4 regions of the Bradyrhizobium sp. WD16 genome follow, and region 1 is predicted to be linked to each of the others. Evidence: riboswitches for the same ligand, from Rfam matches in the RefSeq annotation. Region 1 holds a riboswitch; each other region holds the start of a gene.
What was found. Region 1 has a riboswitch for cobalamin ahead of DB459_RS07160 (TonB-dependent siderophore receptor). Riboswitches for the same ligand answer to the same signal wherever they lie in the genome.
Positions count from the first base shown of each region.

Region 2: linked by a shared signal. The riboswitch ahead of DB459_RS12200 (DUF1636 domain-containing protein) and the one ahead of DB459_RS07160 (TonB-dependent siderophore receptor) in region 1 are both predicted to bind cobalamin.
Region 3: linked by a shared signal. The riboswitch ahead of DB459_RS12255 (ribonucleoside-diphosphate reductase subunit alpha) and the one ahead of DB459_RS07160 (TonB-dependent siderophore receptor) in region 1 are both predicted to bind cobalamin.
Region 4: linked by a shared signal. The riboswitch ahead of DB459_RS05635 (TonB-dependent receptor) and the one ahead of DB459_RS07160 (TonB-dependent siderophore receptor) in region 1 are both predicted to bind cobalamin.

Region 1 is NZ_CP028908.1:1,539,558-1,543,695, reverse strand. It holds gene DB459_RS07160 (TonB-dependent siderophore receptor) at 1-2,088, opposite strand, end outside; cobalamin riboswitch at 2,265-2,467, opposite strand; gene DB459_RS07155 (ABC transporter substrate-binding protein) at 3,042-4,058, shown strand.
Region 2 is NZ_CP028908.1:2,635,565-2,639,702, forward strand. It holds gene cobN (cobaltochelatase subunit CobN) at 1-918, opposite strand, end outside; gene cobW (cobalamin biosynthesis protein CobW) at 923-1,981, opposite strand; gene DB459_RS12200 (DUF1636 domain-containing protein) at 1,978-2,376, opposite strand; cobalamin riboswitch at 2,502-2,708, opposite strand; gene DB459_RS12205 (bifunctional diguanylate cyclase/phosphodiesterase) at 3,118-4,138, shown strand, end outside.
Region 3 is NZ_CP028908.1:2,650,266-2,654,403, reverse strand. It holds gene DB459_RS12270 (MBL fold metallo-hydrolase) at 1-153, shown strand, start outside; partial or broken gene DB459_RS12265 (HNH endonuclease) at 219-320, shown strand; gene DB459_RS12260 (hypothetical protein) at 374-733, opposite strand; cobalamin riboswitch at 921-1,137, shown strand; gene DB459_RS12255 (ribonucleoside-diphosphate reductase subunit alpha) at 1,254-4,138, shown strand, end outside.
Region 4 is NZ_CP028908.1:1,206,443-1,210,580, forward strand. It holds gene DB459_RS05630 (Lrp/AsnC family transcriptional regulator) at 1-417, shown strand, start outside; cobalamin riboswitch at 1,063-1,291, shown strand; gene DB459_RS05635 (TonB-dependent receptor) at 1,395-3,530, shown strand; gene DB459_RS05640 (iron ABC transporter permease) at 3,713-4,138, shown strand, end outside.

The DNA.
Region 1 (4,138 bases):
GTTGGCATCGGTGTTGTACCGATCGCCGACGTGACGTGCGGATATGCCGACCTCAACAGGCCAAGGGGTGGAGAATTGATAGGACGTTCCGGCGTTGGCTACGACACGGGGTACGTTCGGCGGGGCATTCCCGGAAAACGAGCCGCCGGCAAAGGTGTAGTCGGCATACCGCGCATCGACATAGGCGACGTTGCCCCAGATCTTCCACGCCGGCGTCAGGCGGATGGCGGCAGCCAGTTCCACGCCCTTCGATTCCTGCCGTCCGGCGATGTTGAGCTGCATTCCACCGGCCGCTGCATAGACGTTCTTTCGCAAGACGTCGAATAAGGAGAAGGACCATTCCGCCCTGTTGTCCCAGAACAGGTGCTTGACGCCCGTCTCATAGGTGCGGGACGTGGTCAAATCGAGCGGCTGGCGCGGCCCGAGCAGGAAGGTGTTGTTCGCCGAGACGTCCGCACCGGTGGCATATTGGCTGAAGAAGGTCAGGCCGGGGATGGCTTCCCAAGTATAGCCGATCCGGCCCGTCAGCGGCGTCCAGGATTTTGAGAACGGAAAGCCCGCCTTCTCCGCGCCGTTGACATCGGTCGAATTTCGGTCGAGCCCGATATGCTCCAGCCGCAAGCCGCCAACGAGCGCGAATGTTCGCGTGATCTTCAGGCGGTCTTCTACTGACAGTGACTCATTGTCGATCCTTGCGGTCTGCTGCTGCGTCGTCAGAGGCCCGTAGTATCCCCTGATCGGATCGACCAGCGTGACCAGGTCGTGCGGGAAATTGGCCGCGCCCGGGCGGACGAAGTCGAGGCCGCTCGCCGCAAAGGTTGCCACCAATCGGTTTCCCAAGCCCGCGATGTCGGAGTCCCACGTCAAATCGGTGATGCTTCCCGCCAGTTTCTGGTTGTGCGCCACGAAGAACCGCTCTCGATCGACCAGGTTCAGACTGGCGTTGAATGCTTCCACCTCGTTGTTGAACCACTCACGTTCCGCGCCGTAACCATAGACTTGGCTCTTCAGTGTCAGATTCGGCGCAACAGTGAGCTCGAAACCGCCACGAAGCCACAGCTCCTTTGCATCGGTATGGTTGTCGAGTACGTTGTAATTGGTCGTGAAGGTGCGGTCATCGATCGTGACGGGCCCGAGATTCGAACCATTGTAGTTCGAGACGTAGCTTCCGGAGACGATGCCGGTCGTGGCATGGGGGCCGCTGAATGCGGCAGAGACCAGCGGTGCGCCCCAGTAGGCCTTCGACCGGTCTTCCTTGTACTCGATGGCCCCCCAGATCTTGAAATTGTCCGATAGGCGGTAGTTCAGTCGACCTGACACATCCAGTAACCCGGTGTTCGTATCGTCGACAAAGCCGCTTAGCGACGACCGGCTGATATCGAACCGGTAGTCCAGTCCCTGAATGTTGGTGCTTCCGCCTGAGCCGTAGTAACTGCGGAAGGACGATAGTGAGTCGTATGAGAAGAGCGCCTCGTTCCGGATCGGGCCGGTGTGCGGTTGTTTCGTCACGAAATTGACGGCGCCGCCACTCGCGCCTTCTCCTGACATAAGAGAAGCGGGTCCTTTCAGGAATTCGACGCTTTCCAGATTGGCCGTGTCCATGAACCGAGACGTCATGTTCTGAGGGCCGACCTTGATGCCATTGTAGAGCACATTGATCTGGCTGTTGGTAAAGCCGCGCATTGAGAAGGCTGACGGCTCGGCGGGATTATCGCCCGACGTCACGCCGACCGCGCCCTGCGCCACTTCCGTTACTGTTCGATAGCCGCGGTCGCCGATGGTCTGTTGCCCGATCACTTCGATGGTCGCGGGAACCTCGCGCGCGCTCAAGCCCAGTCGCGAAGCGCTTTCGGCAACGGTTCCGGTGTTGAGCGGCGTCTGCACCGCGTTTCGGGCGTCTTCCTTCTGCTCGGTGGCGTTGGATGTCGCTCCGATTGGTGCTGCCGGGCGCGGGCGCGATCCCGAATCGCGGCTCCGCTTTGTCCCCGTTCGATTTTGGGTCGCCGGCGGAGAGACCTCGATAGGCGGCAGCTGACTGGAAGAGGGAAGCTGCTGTCCCTGCGCGGCAGAGACGTCAAGCGCGAGCATGGAGACGAGAAAGCCGGATGCAAACAGGAAATTGCGGCGCGGGTCGCCGGTGGTGGCAGAAGACAAGGTTCGGACCTCGGTATGACGTCAGTGGCACGTCACAGCGAGCCAAGTTTCACCTTTAGGCCGACAACCTTCAGTGAAGCAATGTCTGTACTCCCCGACCGACATTTTCGCGTGTGACCACGGCTGACGGCAGGTCTCCTGGCTCGCGGGTCGTTACCTTGCGTCGCCTTCCCGGGGCCGAGTCGCCCAGTGGCTCGTGACACAAGGTTCGCCGCTTACAGTTGCGGGGGCAGCTGCGGAATCGAGCAAGCTTCCTTGCACCGCATTCCCTTTTCATCCCCAATAATGAGGAACCGTCCCGAATATCTAAAGCTATGTCGCGCTGGGAGTCAAATGCAGCCGCCGCCAGCAGCGCGGCTGAGATGGCGCCATCATTTGTTTGTTCAGCCAACCAGGTTTGGGGTCGTCAGCGGACGGTCGTGCCGTCTTGCGTCGGGGCAATCGGTCGGAGAAATTCGGACAATCGGCGTGGTCAGAGGAAGCCTTCTACTTTTCTCGAATTGCGCCATGAGCCCCGACGCGCCAATGGGCTAACAGCATACAGAGGCAAGGATTCAAATCAGCCTCGTCGCCTTCAAGCCGGCATGGCCGTGCCGGCCGATGTTGGGCGGTAGCGCACAGTGGTGCCGGGCGGCGGCACCAGCATGCCTCCGCTTCAGAGACTGCCAGCGTACGAATCTCGGCATTCGCTTCGAAGCATCACTGTCGAATCGACTGGTACCGACGGCCTCGACTGCTCACGCCTCCGGCGATGAACATCCGACAGACAGCGCGTCTGTCGCAAAAGTTGGAATACTCATTTCGTGCGACCGCCGAAAAACAGAATAGTCCGTGACATCCATACATTTTATGGTGGAAGCATCGAGACCTGCTCAACAGGAGCCGCCGTGACCAGCCCGTTTTTCGTCTCCCGTCGTTCCCTGCTCAGCGTGCTTGCGGGAGGCCTCGTCGCCGGCAGCGCAGGAGCGCAAACCAGGCGAGGCTCGGATAGCGATCTCGGCGGGGTCACGCTGCGCGTGGCCCATTACAAGGGCGGTTGGCGCGCCCTGCTTCGGGCCGCCGGGGAAGACAAGACGCCATACAAGATCGACTGGAAGGAGCTCAACAACGGCGTCCTGCACATCGAGGCGCTCAACAGCGATGCCCTCGATCTCGGTTCGGGCAGCGAAATTCCTGCAATGTTCGCCGCCCGCCAAAATGCCAATGTGCGCTTCATCGCTGTGTCGCACGAGGACCTCAACACCCAGGTCACCGTCGCTGCCAAGGATTCGCCGATACGTTCGATCGCGGATCTCAAGGGCAGGAAGGTCGGTTACGTGCGCGCAACGACCGCCCACTATTTCCTGTCCAAGCAGCTCGAGGAGGTCGGCCTTTCCTTCAACGACATCGACGCCATCAACCTGACGCCGTCCGACGGCTATTCGGCCTTCACCTCCGGTAAGCTCGATGCCTGGGCGATCTACGGTTACAATGGTCAGCTCGCCATATCCAGGCAGGGAGCGCGCCTCCTGAAGACCGGCGTTGGCTATCTTTCCGGAAATTTCCCGGTCTATGCCAACCCGAAGGCCATCGACGACGCCTTGCGTCATGCGGCCATGGCCGACCTTTTGCTCCGGATCCAGCGCGCCTATGCCTTTGCCAACAAGAATTTCCCGGTCTACGCCGCGGCACAAGTGGCCGAAACGCATTTGCCGCTCGACGATATCCTCGATCAGTTCGCCCATCGCAGCACCGACTTTTCGCTCGTCGGCGTGACACCGGATATACCCGATACCCATCAAAAGGTCGCCGACACCTTCCTCAAGCTCGGCGTTCTCGACACCCGGGTCGAAGTCGCAAGGTTCTGGGACACCAGCTTCAGCGAGATCCTCGCCAACGGCGCGGCCAAGCTGGCAACGCAGTGACGCGATCGCTGACCGGCGCATTCTGATGGACGTAGCGCGCTGAGAATGAAGCGAACTTCGGATTCGGGGCTCTAGTGTCC
Region 2 (4,138 bases), 1.1 Mb from region 1:
CATCGACAGGTCCGCGGGGGCGAGGCCGCGCGACGAATTGGCCCAGGCCTGCGCGGTCGAGCCGGCGAGAATGAGCTGCAGCACCGGCACGCCCGCGGTGTCGAGCGGCGAGGCGCCATCATCATCGTCGCGGCGGGCGGAAAATCCGGTGGCGTTGAGCACGATGGCGGGATGCCAGGCGGCGAGGGTGCCGGCCACGAAGGCTGCGGCGTCGCCCGCCTTCAGACTGCCGACATAGAGGGCGCGGACCGCAAGCCCGCGCTGCTGCAAGGCTTCAGCCAGGGCTTCGATCGGCGCGACGTCGGCGGCCAGAAGATGCGAGCGATAGAACACCACGACGGCCAGCGGCGCGCCGCTCGTCCGCATGCCGGGGATGTCGTGGATCCCGAACGCAGGCATCGGCACCAGCGGGCCGATGTTCGCTTCGGCGAGGCCGGCGGCAGCGGCGGCGAGCCGCAATGCCGAGGTGGTGTTGTCGAGGCCGCCTTCGCGCAGATAGCCGTCGAGTTCGGTCAGCAGCCGCGGCTGTGCCGTCGAGAGTGCCGCGAGCCGCGGATCGGGACGGCCGTCGCCGGGCAGCAGCGCCAGGATGGTGCCGGCGCCGCGGCAGGCCGCGGCGAGCTCCTCGGCGCCGTAGCGCCAGTAATCGAGTCCGCCGATCAGGCGCACCACGACGACCTTGGCCGCGGCGATCACCTGCTCGACATAGAGGTCCACCGACATCGGATGGCGCAGGCGCGACAGGTTGGCGAGCCGCAGCGACGGGCGGTCGGCGCCGAGCCGCGACCAGGCGGCGGCCGCCGCCGCGAGATCGGTGTCCGAGAACGACAGCAGCACCATGTCGGCCGGGCTCTGGCCGAGATCTTCGGCGACCTCGGCTTCGTCCAGCGTATGCTGCTCCCGGACCAGCAGATGCATGAGGTCAGCCCAACGCTCCGGCCTCGATCACCCCGGCCGCGATGCCGGCGCGGTCGAGACCGTTGCGGCCGATGACCACGAGGTGCCCGTGGCGCGGCTCGCCGGCATTCCAGGGACGATCGAAATGATGGCGGAAGCGGGCGCCGACGCCTTGCAGCTCGAGGCGCAGCGGCCGGCCGGCGACGGCGACAAAGCCCTTGATGCGCAGGATGTCGTGCTGCTCGACGACGCTCTTGAGCCGCTCGACGAGGCTCTCCGGTCTTGCAATCTCCGGCATGGCCACCACGAAGCTCTCGAAATCGTCGTGCTCGTGGTCCGGCGCGTCGTCGTGATGCGACGGCCGGGCGGCGAGATCGGCTTCGGCCGCGGCGTTGAGACCGAACAGCGTGGCGAGGTCGATCTTGCTCTCGCGCGCCGCGACCACCTTGACGGCGCGCGGCAGCCTGGCGGCGATCTCGCGGGCGAGCGCCTCGACCTGTTCCGGCGCGAGCAGGTCGGTCTTGTTCAGGATGACGAGATCGGCGGCGAAGAGCTGGTCCTCGTAGACCTCGGCCAGCGGATTGTCGTGGTCGAGGGTCTCGATCTCCGCGCGCTGGGTGGCGACGGCGGCCGGATCGTCGGCGAAGCGCCCGGCGGCGACGGCGGGGCCGTCGATCACCGCGACGACGCCGTCGACCGTCAGCCGCGACCGCAGCGATGGCCAGCTGAACGCCTTGAGCAGCGGCTTGGGCAGCGCCAGGCCCGAGGTTTCGATCAGGATGTGCTCGGGCGGCTGCGGCCGCTCCATCAGCGCTTCGATGGCCGGGACGAACTCGTCGGCCACGGTGCAGCACAGGCAGCCATTGGCGAGTTCGACGATGTCGGTCTCGGCGCAGGCCTGGAGGCCGCAGCTCCTGATGGTCTCGCCGTCGACGCCCCGGCTGCCGAATTCGTTGACGATCACGGCGAGCCGCCGTCCGGCGGCGCCCTCCATGATATGGCGCAGCAGCGTGGTCTTGCCGGCGCCGAGGAAGCCGGTGATGATCGTCACCGGCGTTTTCGTGGCGTGGAGTTTGTCGGTCATGAGGCTCCGTCCGGTGGCGGCGTGAGCGGGGGAAAGCGGCCGAGCATGGCGTCCTGCAGCGAGGCCGGCCGCCGGGAGGGCAGCACCGCACCCGATTTCGAGTCGCGGTAGATGCGCAGGTAGGTCAGCACGTCATTGAGCTTGCTGTCGTCGAGGTGACCGAGCAGGTAGCTCCATTTGCCGGGCGTGGAGACGGCGGCCGCGCAGCCGCGCTGGCAGGAGACGAGGCAGGTCACTTCCTTCAGCTCGATCCAGTCGCCGTCGCCGCGCTCGCGCAAGGCGCGGGCGAATTGCTGATGGAGTCGCCGCCCGGCCGGCGCCATGCCGTCGCGCTCGGCTTCCCCGGCGCGGCAGGTGACGCAGACATGCAGGCTGACGGTCTGGCCTTCGGCCATCGGCGGACTTTCCCAAATGGCCTGGCGTCAAACGCCTGAGGCCGGATCAGTGGGACGCCGACTGCCCCTGGGGATCAGGGTGAGGTGTAAGATACACAGCCGCCACCGGGGCGCCCCGCCCGGTACCGCAGTCTTCCTTTGATGGCAGGTCTCCTGGCTCGCGGATCAGTCGCGTTCGTCCGTCTTCCCAGGAGCGAACTCCCAGTGACCATGAGACAAAACGCTTTCCGCTTACAGTTGCGGGGGCAGCCGCCGCCTTGGAGCCGATTGGCTCCTCACGGTGTTCCCTCTTTAACCATCCTCACGGACGGACCATCGGCCGGCACTATGATCTGCGGGGACGGTCGATGTCAATCAGGCGGCCCCACCGGGCGGATTGACCAGGTGGCGCATGCCATCGAAGCGCGCAGCTTCTCGGCAGGCCTGCAGCCCGTCTCGACGCCATCGGCGCAATCGGGAGCGTGCGATGCTTTGATGTCGCAGGACGGTCGGGCAGGTCATCGTATGATCTGGATGATGTGCGTGCCGCCGGCCGCGCGCTTGACGATCATCGATTCGCGATCGATCCCGCGCCCTTGTGGTGACAACGCTTAGCGCGTTCATCCTTTGTTATCGATGTCAGAACTTGGACGCCTCGAGGCGATACAACCAGTGCTGGCAATCTCCCGGAATTTATAGTTCATCAAAGCTTTGTCGCGATTTTGTTCCCGAAGCCGCCAGGTCGGCGCTGCGGGATCGGGGATGCCGGGGTATCTGAGCTCCTATTTATCGAGGCTGTTCGCCGGCGATCTGGCGGCCTTCGGCGGACCGCCGACGGACGAGACGGTCGCCGGCCATATTCGGGCCGAACAGGTCTCGCTGGTGCTTCGCTATTCGCCCGGCATCATGCTGGCCAACGCCTGCAACGCGGCGGTGCTGGCCATCGCCCTGTGGCCCTCGCCGGACCGATTCCCTGCCCTGGTCTGGGCTGCTGTCGTCGGTTGCGGCACGCTCATCGTCGGACTGAAGGCCTTTTCGTCGCGACGGATCGCCAAGCCGCAGTTCGTCTCCCGCGGCACCATGCACCGGCTGGTGCGCAATGCGTTCATTCTCGGCCTCGCCTGGGCGGTCGTGCCGGCGGCGTTCTTCGCCGACGCCTCGAACGGCGGCCAGATCGTGATCACCTGCCTTTGTGCCGGAATGCTGGCGGGCGGCGCGCTCGCTTTTGCCACGATCCCGGTGGCAGCGATTGCGTTCACGACGCCGATCTTTCTGGGGACGGCGATCTGCATCGGCGGCGCCGGCGATTTCGTCTACCTGCTGGTCGCCATCCTGGTCGTGGTTTATGGATCCGTGCTGCTGCGCGGCATCTTCGCCAACGCGTTCGAATTCACCCAACGCCTCATCTCCCAGCTCGAAGCCGAGAAGATCGTCCGGCGGGACGCCCTGACGCATCTGCCGAACCGCTTCGCCTTCAACGAAAGCCTTGAAGGCGCGTTGCGCCGGCAGGCGCGCTCGGGCGAGGAGTTCGCCATCCTCCTGCTCGATCTCGATCGCTTCAAGGAGGTGAACGACAGGTTCGGTCACCCGGCGGGAGACGAATATCTCGTCCAGGTCGCGGCGCGGCTGCAGCGATGCACCCGGGAGAACGAACACGTCGCCCGCATCGGCGGCGACGAATTCGCGCTGATCATGGCCAATCTGACGGCGGCGGAGGAAGCCTTCGAAATCGCCGAGCGTTTCGTCGCGACCTTCGCCGATCCGTTCCTCATCGATGGCTGTG
Region 3 (4,138 bases), 1.1 Mb from region 1:
GGTCGTATCGCGCAGGAAGCGGGCGTCAAAACGCTGGTCCTGTCGCATCTCACGCCCCCGCTCGACAGCATCACGGACGACGTCTGGCGCGAGCCGGCGGCGAAATACTTCAAGGGCAAGATCATCGTCGCAAAGGACCTGATGGTCGTGTGAAACACTCAGCAGCGTGTCGGCGCTCCGTTCCGGGCATCGACTCGCTTCTGACCCCCTGAACGTCGACATGCGCCCAGCTCCATCGCAACGGCCGGCTGTTCCCGCCGAACTACCTGCACGACAGCTGGCTCGACTATCTCTACTGGGACACCGAGCTCGATCCGTAGGTGCGACGGCCTAACCGTCGAAGCCGCTGAGGCAAGCAAGAACCGCTCACACGTTATGGCCGCTTCGGAGCGATACCGGAGCGGCCATGGTGTTTTTGGTAGACCCCGCGCGGTGATGGCGGCGGGGGACGGAGCGTGGGCGCGCGCAGCGAATCGATGTGTTCGCAGACGGCCTGCAGCGTCACAGGCCGGAAGAAGAGCTCGACATCGTCGAACTTGGTGAGCAACATGGTGGCGCGCCTCGCAATCCCGCGAAGGCGCTCGACCGTTGCCCCTATTCCGGCAGCGACCGTGGCCGGGCCGTACGACAGATCGGCGGTTACTGATCGAAGTTCGTCGATGAAGCGCTCGTATTCCGCATGAATCGTCTGCAAGCCTCCCGGGTGCTCAGCAAGGCAAAGATGCCGCGGCATCGGAGTGTCCCTGAGCCTTGCACCAGCGTGTTCCTTAACGACCTGATAAACGGCCGACATGTCTCGGAACAGCCGACATCGAGTCGTCTCGAAAGCATCTAGTCTAGGCCGGCAGGGACCCCCCGCATTCCACAGGGAAAGGGATCTTAGACCCTTAACGAATCGTTGACACTTCATCGCGAATATCACCATATATGGACGTCACGGTTCCGCTGGATCGCAAGATTTAGTGGCTAAGAGGGAAGCCGGTGAACCGTGCGAAGGCGCGGAATTCCGGCGCTGCCCCCGCAACTGTCAGCAGCGAGCTGTTTCCGAACGAATGTCACTGGCTTAAGGCGCCGGGAAGACAGGAAGCGAGCGACGACCTGCGAGCCAGGAGACCTGCCGCGACAAACTGAACGTCCACGGGCGGGGTGTCCCGGCGGTCGCTTGCATGCGCCGTCGGCATTCTCTCGTCGGCGCTTCTGCAGCGTCCTCCTTTGCCCCGCTCAAACACAACGCGCGCATCACGGGGCCCTTGATGTCTTCAAACCTGCACCACGCGGAGGCCACCTCCGCTCCCATTATCCAGTTGCGTCCGGAATCGCTTGCTGCCGTTCCCAGCGAGCCTGCCATGCAGATCATCCGACGCAACGGCAAGGTCACGCCGTTCGACTCCGCGAAGATTGCGGTGGCGATGACCAAGGCTTTCCTCGCGGTGGAGGGCTCGAGCGCCGCTGCGTCGCGCCGCTTCCATGAGAGCGTCGAGCAATTGGTGGCCGAGGTCGTCGCAACCCTGATGCGACGTGCAGGCGAGGGGCGCACCTTCCATATCGAGGACGTCCAGGACCAGGTCGAACTCGCCTTGATGCGCAGCGAGAACCACAAGGTCGCGCGCGCCTATGTGCTGTACCGCGAAGAGCGGTCGCGCCAGCGCGCCGAGGAAGCGGCCGCACAGCCGGCGCCTGCCGCCACGCCAGCCCTGCACGTCACGTTGGCCGACGGTTCGCGCGTCGGTCTCGACACCAAGCAGCTCGCGCTGATCATCGGCGAAGCCTGCGCCAGCCTTGACGGTGTCTCTGCGGCTCCCGTGCTCGCCGAGACCACTCGTAATCTCTACGACGGCATCAGCCAGGACGAGCTGACGCTGGCATCGATCATGGCCGCGCGCACGCTGGTCGAGCAGGAGCCAAACTACACCTATGTCAGTGCACGTCTGCTGCTGGACAAGCTGCGCGGCGAGGTGCTGTCCTACGTCCACGGCATGCCGACATCCGCCTCGCAGGCCGATATGGCGACGCGCTATGCCGACTATTTCCCGGCCTATGTGAAGACCGGCATCGCCGCCGAACTGCTCGATCCCGAACTGGCCCGCTTCGATCTCAGCAGGATCTCGGCCGCTCTGAAGCCCGAGCGCGACCTGAACTTCCAATTCCTCGGCCTCCAGACGCTCTACGATCGCTACTTCCTGCACGTTCACGGCAAGCGGATCGAATTGCCGCAAGCCTTCTTCATGCGCGTGGCGATGGGGCTGGCGGTGCGCGAAATCGACCGCGAAGCCAAGGCGATCGAATTCTACGATCTCCTGTCGTCGTTCGATTTCATGGCCTCGACGCCGACGCTGTTCAATTCGGGTACGCTGCGCCCGCAATTGTCGTCCTGCTTCCTCACCACCGTTTCGGACGACCTCGACGGCATCTTCAAGTCGATCAAGGATAATGCGCTGCTCGCAAAGTATTCCGGTGGCCTCGGCAACGACTGGACGCCGGTCCGCGGCCTCGGCGCGCACATCAAGGGCACCAACGGCGAAAGCCAGGGCATCATTCCGTTCCTGAAGGTCGCCAACGACACCGCGATCGCCGTCAACCAGGGCGGCAAGCGCAAGGGCGCGGTTTGTGCCTACCTCGAGACCTGGCACGTCGACATCGAGGAATTCCTCGACCTGCGCAAGAACACCGGCGACGACCGCCGCCGCACTCATGACATGAACACCGCCAACTGGGTGCCGGACCTGTTCATGCAGCGCATCGATTCCGACAGAGAATGGACGCTGTTCTCGCCTGACGAGACGCCCGATTTGCACGATCTGTACGGCGAGGCATTCAAGGCAGCCTACGAGGCCTATGAAGCCAAGGCGAGAGCCGGCGGCATGCGTATCTTCAAGACTGTGCGCGCGACCGACCTCTGGCGCCGCATGCTGACCATGCTGTTCGAGACCGGCCATCCCTGGATCACCTTCAAGGACCCCTGCAACCTGCGTTCGCCGCAGCGTCACATGGGTGTGGTCCATTCCTCCAACCTCTGCACCGAGATCACGCTGAACACCTCGGCCGATGAGGTCGCGGTCTGCAATCTCGGCTCCGTCAACATGCTCAGCCATGTCGGGCCTGACGGCCTCGACCAGGCCAAGCTGAGGCGGACGGTGACGACTGCGGTCCGAATGCTCGATAACGTCATCGACATCAATTTCTACACGATCCCGGAGGCGCGCCGCTCCAACATGCGTCACCGGCCGATCGGACTTGGCCTAATGGGCTTCCAGGAGGCGCTTCAAGTCCAGCGCATCCCAGTTGCGTCCGATGCAGCGGTGGCTTTCGCCGACCTCAGCATGGAAGCGATCTCGTTCCACGCGGTCGAGGCGTCGTCCGATCTCGCCGCGGAGCGCGGGCGCTATCCGAGTTTTGAGGGTTCGCTGTGGTCAAAGGGCGTCTTGCCGATCGATTCCATCCAGCTGCTCGCCGACGCCCGCGGTGGGCTCGACGTGGACCGTTCCTCGACGCTCGATTGGGACCGCTTGCGCAAGAAGCTCACAGCAAGCGGAATGCGCAATTCGAACGTGATGGCGATCGCGCCGACCGCGACGATCTCCAACATCTGCGGCGTCTCGCAATCGATCGAGCCGAACTACCAGAACTTGTTCGTCAAATCGAACATGTCTGGCGACTTCACCGTCGTGAATGAATTCCTCGTGCGCGATCTGAAGGCGAGGGGACTGTGGGATGAGGTGATGGTCTCCGACCTCAAATATTTCGACGGCAGCGTCGGCCAGATCGAGCGTGTTCCGAACGATCTCAAGGCGCTTTATGCGACCTCGTTCGAGATCGACAGCGCCTGGCTGATCGAGGCTGCCGCGCGCCGGCAGAAGTGGATCGACCAGTCACAGTCGCTCAACCTCTACATCGCCAATCCCTCCGGCAAGATGCTCGATGCCCTCTACCGGCTGGCCTGGCGGCGCGGCTTGAAGACTACCTATTACCTGCGCTCCCGCAGCGCCACGCATGTCGAGAAATCGACACTGAAGGGCACCGATGGCAAGCTCAATGCGGTGTCGACCTCGGTGGCGATGTCGCACGCTCCGATCATGATCCCGACTGCTGCGGCACCGGACCTGGACGGAATCAAGGCGTGCCGGATTGACGATCCCGA
Region 4 (4,138 bases), 330 kb from region 1:
CGGCTCACCAACCAGGAGCTCGCCGATGTCGCCAGGCTGTCGGCATCGCAATGCTCGCGGCGACGCGCCCGCCTCGAGGAGGAGAAGATCATCCAGGGTTATTACGCCGATCTCTCCGCCGATGCGCTGGGCTTCAACGTCATCGCCCTGGTGCAGATCACCCTCGCCACCCACTCGCCCAACAACGCCAAGCGCTTCCGCGACCTGGTGCGGCGGGTCGATGCGATCCAGGAGGCCTATGCCCTGACCGGCGACGCCGACTATCTGCTCAAGATCGCCCTGCGCGATCTCAAGAGCCTGTCCGACATCGTCAACAACGTGCTGATGCCGCACGAGAGCGTCGCCCATGTGCGCTCCTCGATCGTGCTCGACTGCCTCAAGACGACGCGCCGGCTGCCGATCGGCAAAGCCGGATGAGGACACGCTCGCGCGTTAACCTGTTGTGCGATCGCCGGCCGAGTTGCCGAACCCATTTTGTGTCTCGCGACGGGTGCGGGCACCACATCGAGCATGACTCAACGAACGCGAATCACTTCTCGCCGATTCGTCCCTGCTTCGTTCCTCGACTGTTCGAAAGATTAACGCGACACGGAACATGCGTCGCATTGTGGGACGATGCCGGTAACGCCCATTCATCACAGGCGGACGAGGCACGCGTTAACCACTGATGAGCGCCACGCGATCAGGCGCCGCTGCCATCTTGTGCTTCTCTCTCGGTGTACGCACCACATCGAGCATGCTGCGCGCTGCGCGAATCGCATTTCGCTGATTCGGACCCGCTTCGTTCCACCGGTGTTCGAGAAGTTAACGGCACGACGACCGACGTCCTCCGCTGGCACAGTGGTGTTAACGCGTCTCACAACACAGATCACACGCCTCATCGCCATCTTGTGTCTGTCTCGCACAGGCAGCACCACATGGCGCACGGCTTCGCCTGCGCGAATCGCTGTTCGCCGATTCGGGCCCGGTTCGTTCCACCCGCGTTCTGATCGTTAACGGAGCGAGCACGAACGTCGCATTCCGGCACAACAGGCCGTCGCCTTGACTCCCGTCGTTAACAAACCCTAACGTCGATTCGACGGTTCCCTTCGGGGATCAAAAGGGAATGCGGTGGGGACACCACCAGACAAGCTCGCCGCAGGCGAGGTCAGGGTGTCCGATTCCGCAGCTGCCCCCGCAACTGTCAGCGACGAGCCTGCTGTCCAGCGCCACTGGGAAATTCGGTCCCGGGAAGGCGACATCAGGTGATGACCCGCGAGCCAGGAGACCTGCCGTCGATCGTGGTCACACGCGGCAATGTCGGTCGGGGAGTACAGGCATTGGTTTCATCGACGCATCCTGCGTCATGAACCTCGGTCGCGGTGACGTGCCACCGACGTCAACCGAGGCCATTCATGCCCGCCGTCTTTGTTTCCGCAGGGACTCGCCGCACCCGCTGGCTCGCCACCAGCTGTCTTGTGTCCTGTCTTGCATCCTGCCCTGCAATCCCCGTTCTCATCGCCACCGCGGCCGACGCCCAGCAGGCCACCCCACTGCCGGCGATCACGGTCGCCGCAAGCCGGCTCGACAGCGCCACCAACACCATCGTCGGCGCCTCGAGCACGGTCATCTCCGCCGCCGAGATCGCACGCTCGCCGGCGCAGTCGCTGCAGGACATCATCGCCCAGACCCCCGGCGTGCAGGTGCAGTCCACCTTCGGCATCGCCAACGGCGCCTACACCGCGGTCGACCTGCGTGGCTTCGGCGCCTTCGCCAGCGCCAACACCCTGGTCCTGATCAACGGCCGCCGCGTCAACGACCTCGACCTCATGGGGGTCGACTTCTCGACCATCCCGCGCGATTCCATCGAACGCATCGAGATCACCCGCGGCAATTCCGGCGCGGTGCTCTATGGCGACAACGCCGTCGGCGGCGTCATCAACATCGTCACCAAGACCGCCGTCGATGGTCCGCCGGCGAGCATGAAGGCGGAAGCCGGCACCGGCTCCTTCAACCAGCGCCAGGGCGTGGTCTCCGCCGCCGTCAATCAGGGGCCGTGGTCCTCGTCGGCCTTTGGCAATGTCTTTTCATCGGGCGGCTGGCGCACCAACAACGCCATCAACCAGGTCAACGGCGTCGGCGACCTCCGCTACACGACGCCGGACTTCACCGCCTTCCTGAACCTCGCCGGCGACAACCAGCACATCGGCTTTCCCGGCGGACGCCGGGTCGATCCCACCACCGGAGCCAGCCAGATCGCGACCGATCCGCGCGGCTCCTCGACACCGTTCGACCATGGCGACAAGCAGGGCATCAATGCCACCGCCGGATTCACCACGACCTTGCGGGACGGCGTCGACCTGATCGTCGACGGCGGTGTCCGCGTCAAGAAACAGCAATCCGCCTTCTTCGGCGACGTGCCGCTGTCGAGCTTCAACGCGAGCTTCAGCGACAGTCACCTCAGCACCTGGTCGTTGACACCTCGGCTGTCGATCAAATCGGTCCTGTTCGGCCTGCCCTCCACCGTTCTGACCGGGGTCGACTTCCACGACGCGACCTACCATTCCAGCCGCTCGCAATATCGCAGCTCCGCACCGGTCCACGTCTATGATCTCGGCCAGCAGACCCTCGCGGCCTATTACCAGCAGACCGTGAGTGTTCTGCCGACCACCGACCTGACTTTGGGTGGCCGCATCCAGCGCACCCTGGTGACCGCGCGCGACACGCTCGATCCGACCGCGCCGAATTACTTCGGTGACGCCCAGCAACTGCCGCTCGATCAGGCGCAGACCAACACCGCCGTCCTCGGCGGCCTCGAACATCGCTTCAACGAGGTGTTCACCGGCTTCGCCCGCGCTGCCAGCGCCTTCCGCACGCCCAATGTCGACGAGCGGGTCAGTTCCGGGCCGATGTTCGACGCCTTCTTCAACCCGGTGGCCAACAATTTCGACATCAAGACCCAGACCTCGTATGACGTCGAGACCGGCCTGCGCGTCAACGCCGGTCGCTTCGAGATGCAATCCAGCGTCTACGACATGGAGCTGACCAACGAGATCCATTACAATCCGGTCAGCTTCTACAACTACAACCTCGACCCGACCCGCCGTTACGGCAGCGAGACCAGCGCCAGCTATCGCATCAATGACAGCCTGCAACTACGCGGCGGCTTCACCTATACCCGCGCCGTGTTCCGCGAAGGCCAATATGCCGGCAGCGACGTGCCGCTGGTGTCGCGCTATTCCGGCAGCGCCGGCGTCAGCTGGGACATCTTCGACAAGTATCTGGTGTTCGACGCCACGTTGCGGGCCTGGTCGAGCCGCCGCATGGACAACGATCAGCAGAACCTCCAGCCGAAGATCCCGGCCAATGCCACCGTGGACGTCAAGCTGAGCGGGGCCTATGAGCGCTACTTCTGGTCGGCCGGCATCAACAATCTGTTCAACGTCGCCTATTACGACTACGCCATCGCCAGCGCGACGACCCGGGGCGTGTTCAACGCCTATCCGCTTCCGGGCCGCACCTATATGGTGAAGGCCGGGGCGACATTCTGAAGGAGGCAAGGCAATTTGGCCGAATTCCTGGCTCAGTCTCTGCATCACGCACATCGTCGTGGCCGGGCATGTCCCGGCCATCGACGTCCTGCCTTGATCAATCGCTGCAAAGGCATCGATGCCCGGCATCAGGCCGGACATGACGAAAGTGGTCTAAAGATCACCTTGGCCCCCACCCTCCCATGACCACCCGCCTCTCGCCGCTCACCGCCAGCCTCCTGCTCGCCACGCTCGCGACCACCCTTGCGATCGTCTCGCTTGGCATCGGTCCGGTGCGGCTATCGCCGGAGGCCGTTCTCGCCGGGCTGCTCGGCGACGGCAGCGACATCAAGGCGATCATCGTCCGCGAGATCCGCCTGCCGCGCACCATCCTCGCGCTCGCCATCGGCGGCATGCTCGGCCTCGCCGGCGCGGCGCTGCAGGGCCTGCTGCGCAATCCGCTGGCCTCGCCCTCGCTGTTCGGCGCACCGCAATCGGCGGCTTTCGGCGCCGTGCTGATGATCGCGCTCGGCCTTGCCGACGTGCGCTCCTTCACGCTGCCGCTCGCCGCCATTGCCATGGCCTTCGTCTCGGTCTTCGTGCTGCTGGCGATCGCCGGCCGCAATGCC